3 regions of the Curtobacterium pomorum genome follow, and region 3 is predicted to be linked to each of the others. Evidence: predicted binding sites of a transcription regulator. Region 3 holds the regulator's gene; each other region holds the start of a gene.
What was found. Region 3 encodes HrcA, which represses chaperone genes, less so after heat shock. Its sites were predicted from a motif close to TTNGCACTCGNNNNNNNCGAGTGCNAA; they were not measured.

Region 1 (2,267 bases), 1.9 Mb from region 3:
ATCGACGTCGACGCCGCGCTTCTTGATCTCCACGGTGCCGATGCCGTCCGCGGCGAGCCGGGCCGACAGGCGCTTCACGTCGAGCGGCATGGTGTCGAGCACCCGGAAGCCCTGGGCGAACGGCGTCGTCACGGCACGGTCCGAGGTCACGTACGCGATCCCGTCGGAGACCATGTGGCCGTCGAGGGCGCGTGCCAGGTCGCCGATGAGCCGTGCGCGGATGACGGCGCCGTCCGGCTCGTACAGGTAGGCGCCGAGCGGGCCCACCTCGGCGTCCTCGGCGTCGGCCGGGCCGGTCATCTCGGCGATGCCGTGCGCACCGATCACGGTGGCCGCTCGGCGGATCCCCGGCCGGGCGAGGGGCCCGAACCACAGCGCGAGCTCGACGACCTCGCGGTCGACGGAGGTCCACTGCGCCTCGGCAGTGTCGGGGATCAGGTCGCGGTCGATGCCGGGCCCGAGCTTCACGCCCGTCGGGGTGCTCGTCGCGGCGGCGAACACGGTGTCCAGGGACGGCGACCAGTCGTCGGGGTCGGCCAGGCGACGGGTGTCCGAGTGGCCGGAGGTCCGACGTGCGGGGTCCATCCAGATGCCGTCGACGCGGGAGACGTCGAACGCGGCCGCGTCGCCCAGTTCGACCCGTGCGTTCGGCCACACCGCGAGGTTGTGCGTCGCGACCGCAGCGGTGACCTCGTCGCGGTCCACCGCGGTGACGTCGAGGTCGAGCGCGGCCATCGCCATCGCGTCGCCGCCGATACCGCAGCCGAGGTCGGCGACACGCGTGAGCCCGGCCGCGGCGAAGCGCCCGGCGTGCTGTGCGGCGACCTGCAAGCGGGTCGCCTGCTCGAGTCCGGCCTCGGTGAAGAGCATGCGGGCGGCGAAGTCGCCGAACTTGCCACGGGCCTTCTGCCGGAGCTTCGCCTGGGTCAGGACCGCCGAGACGAGCTGCGGGTCGTGGCCTTCGGACCGCAGCCGGGACACCACCCGGACGATCTCGCCGCCGTCCGAGACGCCGGGGGTACGGTCGAGCAGGGCCATCCCGTCAGGGGTCAGCAGTGCGGCGAGTTCGGCGGCTTCCATGTCCCGATCCTCCCAGGTGCTGGATGTTCCCCTGATGTGCTGGCACTCGGATTGACCGAGTGCCAGTGTCCCCCTAGAGTTGGCGTTGGCACTCTCCTGTGCGTAGTGCCAACCCGGTTTTCATCTGTACCGAGTCCGTACCGAGAAAGAAGAGGTCACCGTGGCCGTCAGCATCAAGCCGCTCGAGGATCGCATCGTCATCCGCCAGGTCGAGGCGGAGCAGACCACCGCATCCGGTCTGGTCATCCCCGACACCGCGAAGGAGAAGCCCCAGGAGGGCGAGGTCGTCGCCGTGGGTCCGGGTCGCATCGACGACAACGGCAACCGCGTCCCGCTCGACGTCGCCGTGGGTGACAAGGTCATCTACTCCAAGTACGGCGGAACCGAGGTCAAGTACTCGGGCGAGGACCTGCTGGTCCTGTCGGCCCGTGACGTCCTCGCGGTCGTCGTCAACTGAGTCCAGTACTCCTCTCGGACGCCCCGTTCGGCCTGTCGGCCGGCGGGGCGTCCGTGCGTTCGGGGCGACCGGGAGGCCCGTGGTCCGACCGGCGAGTCAGCGGTCGTTCCTAGGATGGTTCCGTGAGTGAACCGAGTCCGGCGCGACCCGTCCGCAGCGAGGCATCCGTCGGCGTGGTGCAGGCGATCATCGCGTACGGGCTCTGGGGCCTCATGCCCCTGCTCTTCGCGGCGATGGCCCCGGCCGGCGCGTTCGAGATCGTCGCCTGGCGCATCGTCTTCGGGCTGGTGTTCTGCGCGGTGGCGATCGCCGTCACCCGCTCGTGGCTCCGCACCCGCACCCTGATGGCGCAGCGGCGGGTGATGGCCGTGATGGGCCTGGCCGCGGTCCTCATCCTGGTGAACTGGACCGTGTACGTCCTGGCGACCACCACCGGCCACACCGTCGAGGCGGCACTCGGGTACTTCATCAACCCCCTGGTCACGATCGCACTCGGCGTCGTGGTCCTGCGCGAACGGCTTCGGCCGGCGCAGTGGGCGGCCGTCGGCATCAGTGTCGTGGCAGTCGTCGTGATCGCCGTCGGCTACGGCCAGGTGCCGTGGATCTCGCTGGTGCTCGCGTGTTCCTTCGGCCTCTACGGGCTGGTGAAGAAGCGCGTCGGTGGCACGGTCGACGCGCTGAGCGGCCTCACGATCGAGACCGTGTGGCTGCTGCCGATCGCGGTCGTGGC
Region 2 (2,267 bases), 1.7 Mb from region 3:
CACTCGCCACCGGCGTGCTCGTCGGCATCGGCGTGCTCGTCCTCGCACTCCTGAACGGCAGCTACTCGTTCAGCGGGTCGGACTCGCCCTCGGCGTCGACGAGCTCGTCGGCCACGTCGAAGCCGTCCGCGTCCGCCACCTCGAAGCCCTCGGCCTCCTCGTCGGCCGGTGCGGATGCCGGGTCCGGAGCGGCCGCGGCCACGCCGGCGCAGCAGGGGACGACCACCGTCGTCGTCCTGAACGGCACGACCACCTCCGGCCTCGCCGCCCGCGCGAGCGCCACGCTGACCGGTGCCGGCTGGCAGGTCGCCTCGACCGGGGACGCCGGCACGACCGGGTCGACGTCGACGATCGTGTACTACCAGCAGGCCGCGCAGGCTGCGGTCGCGCAGGGCATCGCGAAGCAGCTCGGGGTCACCGCCGTGCAGCAGTCGGCAGCGTTCCCGAACGCCGATGTGAGCGTCGTGCTCGGGGCCGACTACACCGGCTGATCCGCATTCCGCGGGCCCGTTCCGCCCGCATTTGTGACGGTCGTGTTTCGGGCACGTTGATTTCTGTCGGAAACGACGTGAAACAACGTCACACCTCTTGCCTGATCGGCGTGCTTCCAGCAGAGTCCCTTGCAGACGACGAACACGTCGTTCGCACAGCAGTACCAGGGAGCAAGAGATCATGGCCAACGGAACCGTGAAGTGGTTCAACGCTGAAAAGGGCTTCGGCTTCATCACCGTCGATGGAGGAGGCCAGGACGTGTTCGTGCACTACTCGGCCATCGACATGTCGGGTTACAAGGTCCTCGAGGAGGGCCAGGCAGTGGTGTTCGACGTCGGCACCGGGTCGAAGGGCCCGCAGGCGGAGGCAGTCCGACCGGCCTGACCACACGACACGCATCGTGAACGCGCCGTCCCGTCAGGGGCGGCGCGTTCGTCGTGCGTGGCCCGCGCCGCTCGGCGTGCGTGGCGGGCGGCCCGCGGCGGTGGTCGGGGTGCGCTGTTGGCGCAACGTGTGCTGGGAAGACCTGACGAGCCTCCAGATCGTGTTGCACTCGCACCGGGCGAGTGCCAGAATCGGCGTTGGCACTCGCTCACGTTGAGTGCCAGCACGACCCCACGACGTCCGGGAGGGACGAGAACTCACATGGCTAAGATCATTGCTTTCGACGAGGAGGCCCGCCGTGGCCTCGAGCGCGGCCTGAACCAGCTGGCCGACGCCGTGAAGGTGACGCTCGGCCCGCGCGGCCGCAACGTCGTCCTCGAGAAGAAGTGGGGCGCCCCCACGATCACGAACGACGGTGTCTCCATCGCCAAGGAGATCGAGCTCGACGACCCGTACGAGAAGATCGGTGCGGAGCTCGTCAAGGAGGTCGCCAAGAAGACCGACGACGTCGCCGGTGACGGTACGACCACCGCGACCGTCCTCGCCCAGGCACTCGTCCGCGAGGGCCTCCGCAACGTCGCCGCCGGCGCCGACCCCGTGTCGCTCAAGCGCGGCATCGAGAAGGCCGTCTCCGCCGTCTCCGACCAGCTCCTCGCCAACGCGAAGGACATCGAGACCAAGGACCAGATCGCCGCGACCGCGTCGATCTCGGCTGCAGACCCGACCATCGGCGCGCTCATCGCCGAGGCCATCGACAAGGTCGGCAAGGAAGGTGTCGTCACCGTCGAGGAGTCGAACACCTTCGGCACCGAGCTCGAGCTGACCGAGGGCATGCGCTTCGACAAGGGCTACCTGTCGCAGTACTTCGTCACCGACCCCGAGCGTCAGGAAGCCGTCTTCGAGGACGCCTACATCCTGATCGTCAACTCGAAGATCTCGAACATCAAGGACCTCCTGCCGGTCGTCGACAAGGTGATCCAGGCGGGCAAGCAGCTCCTGATCATCGCCGAGGACGTCGACGGCGAGGCCCTGGCCACGCTCGTCGTGAACAAGATCCGCGGCATCTTCAAGTCCGTCGCCGTCAAGGCCCCGGGCTTCGGCGACCGTCGCAAGGCCATGCTGCAGGACATCGCGATCCTGACCGGTGGCCAGGTCATCTCGGAAGAGGTCGGCCTCAAGCTCGAGAACGCGACGCTCGACCTGCTCGGTCGTGCCCGCAAGGTCGTCATCACCAAGGACGAGACCACGATCGTCGAGGGTGCCGGCGACGCCGAGCAGATCGCCGGCCGTGTCCGTCAGATCCGCTCCGAGATCGAGGCGACCGACTCCGACTACGACCGCGAGAAGCTCCAGGAGCGCCTCGCGAAGCTCGCCGGTGGCGTCGCCGTCAT
Region 3 (2,267 bases):
TCCTGCCCCCGCTCGGCACGGCTGCGGGGACCGCTGCCCCGACCACCGCCGCCACCGCCGCCGAAGAAGGCGTCGAAGATGTCGCTGAACCCGCCGGCGCCGCCACCGAAGGGGCTGTCGGCCTGTGGCCCGGCGTCGTACCGGCGCCGCTGCTCGGGGTCGCTCAGGACGTCGTACGCGTGCGTGACGTCCTTGAACCGCTCGGCGGCCTCGGGGGCCGGGTTCACGTCCGGGTGGAGCTCACGCGCCAGGCGGCGGTAGGCCTTCTTGATGTCGGCATCGGAGGCGTCTCGCTGGACGCCGAGGACGTCGTAGTGGTCTGCCACGTATCCCTCAGTCGGTTGTGTTCGGTCGGTCGGTCGGTGTTGCAGTCGATCAGTGTTCGCCCAGGAGCTTGGACAGGTACCGTGCGACGGCCCGGACGGCCGCCATGTTCGTGCCGTAGTCCATCCGGGTCGGTCCGAGGACGCCCAGGCGTGCCACCTCGCCGCCACCGGCGAGGTACCCGCCGGCGACGATGCTCGTCGCGTCGAGCCCGTACTCGGCGTTCTCGACGCCGATGCTGGCCGCCACCGCGATGTCGTCCACCTGCATCTCCCCGAACAACCGGAGCAGGGTGACTTGTTCCTCGATCGCTTCGAGCACCGGGAAGAGGCCGCCGGAGAAGTCCTGCTCGCTCTTCGCCAGGTTCGCGGCGCCGGCCATCAGCAGGCGGTCCTGTCGGTTCGCCGCGACCTGCTCGATGAGGGTCGCCACGACGACCCCGCCGAGCGTCTGGGCCTCGGGGCGGAGCTGTTGCGGCACCGCACGGAGCGCGGTGGGCACGTCCTGCAGCAGGAGCCCCACGGCCGCACCGTTCAGCACGGTGCGGAGTTCGGTCAGCAGCGGCTCGTCGAGCGCGACGTCGGTCTCGACGACGCGCTGCTCGACCCGGGCGGTGTCGGTGATGAGCACCACCATCAGCCGGGCATCGCCGAGTCGCACGAGTTCGACGTGCTGCACCCGGGCGCGCACCATCGACGGGTACTGCACGAGGGCGACCTGGTTCGTGAGCTGACTGAGCAGGCGCACGGTGCGGCCGAGGACCTCGTCGAGGTCGTTCGGGGCGCCGAGGAAGGTCTCGATGGCGTGCCGCTGGGCGCTCGTCAGCGGCCGGGCCGCGGCCAGGTGGTCGACGAAGAGGCGGTAGCCCTTGTCGGTCGGCACGCGACCGGACGAGGTGTGCGGGGCGACGATGAGCTGCTCGTCCTCGAGCAGGGCCATGTCGTTGCGGATCGTGGCGGCACTGACACCGAAGGCGTGCCGCTCGACGATCGTCTTCGAGCCGACCGGTTCGCGGGACGCCACGTAGTCGCGCACGATCGCCTTCAGGACCTCGAGGCTGCGTTCACTGACCACGAGCGCTCCTTCCTGGTCGATCTGGCACTCGGACGTGTCGACTGCTGATCCTACGCCCGCGTGACTGCACCCCCGATACGCTTCCGGCATGACCTACGGACAGCAGCCCGGTGGCCCGCAGAACCCGAACGGGCCCCAGTACCCGAGCGGGTACACGCCGCCGCAGCCGATGAGCCCGGAGGACCAGCGCCTCTGGGCAACGCTCACGCACATCGGCGGGATCTTCTTCACCGTCGTCGCGCCGCTCGTGGCGTACCTGGTCCTCCGCGATCGCGGCGGCTTCATCCGCGAGCACACCCGGGTCGCCCTGAACTTCCACATCACGATGGCGATCGCGTACTTCGTCGGTTCGCTCACATCAGTGTTCGGCGTTGGGTTCCTGATCATCCTCGCCGCTGCGATCGTTTCGCTGATCTTCGGCATCATGGCGGCCGTCGCGGCGAACCAGGGCCAGTTCTACCGCTACCCCCTGTCGATCGAGTTCATCAAGCAGTAGGGCCGGCAGGCGACCGGCGGACGCCGGTCAGTCGAGCAGTTCCCGCACGACCGCGTCGGCGAGCAGGCGACCCTGCAGGGTCAGGTCGATCCGTCCCCGCACCGCGGCCGACCCGTCCACGAGACCCCGTGCGATGAGTCCCGCGACCCGGCCACGGGCCTCCTGGCGGATCTCGCTCGTCGCGAGCTCCCCGCGGACGCGGGCGGCGAGGAGCAGCCGCTCGACGTACCGGGTCTCGTCGTCGATGGTCTCGCGGCCGGCGGCCGGCGACTCGCCGGACAGCACCCGGTTCGCGTACGCGGCCGGGTGCTTGACGTTCCACCAGCGCGTGCCGGCGACGGCGGAGTGCGCGCCGGGGCCGACGCCCCACCAG

Region 1: groES (co-chaperone GroES) is a predicted target of HrcA. The motif match lies at 1,120-1,146, and genes of this name have one in related genera.
Region 2: groL (chaperonin GroEL) is a predicted target of HrcA. The motif match lies at 1,074-1,100, and genes of this name have one in related genera.

Annotation. Positions count from the first base shown of each region.
Region 1 covers NZ_CP172409.1:3,626,862-3,629,128, reverse strand. The annotation lists gene ACGH48_RS17355 (class I SAM-dependent methyltransferase) at 1-1,080, opposite strand, end outside; gene groES (co-chaperone GroES) at 1,241-1,537, shown strand; gene rarD (EamA family transporter RarD) at 1,660-2,267, shown strand, end outside.
Region 2 covers NZ_CP172409.1:3,456,946-3,459,212, reverse strand. The annotation lists gene ACGH48_RS16550 (LytR C-terminal domain-containing protein) at 1-491, shown strand, start outside; gene ACGH48_RS16545 (cold-shock protein) at 673-876, shown strand; gene groL (chaperonin GroEL) at 1,138-2,267, shown strand, end outside.
Region 3 covers NZ_CP172409.1:1,746,284-1,748,550, reverse strand. The annotation lists gene dnaJ (molecular chaperone DnaJ) at 1-326, opposite strand, end outside; gene hrcA (heat-inducible transcriptional repressor HrcA) at 376-1,398, opposite strand; gene ACGH48_RS08375 (DUF4870 domain-containing protein) at 1,487-1,894, shown strand; gene hemW (radical SAM family heme chaperone HemW) at 1,922-2,267, opposite strand, start outside.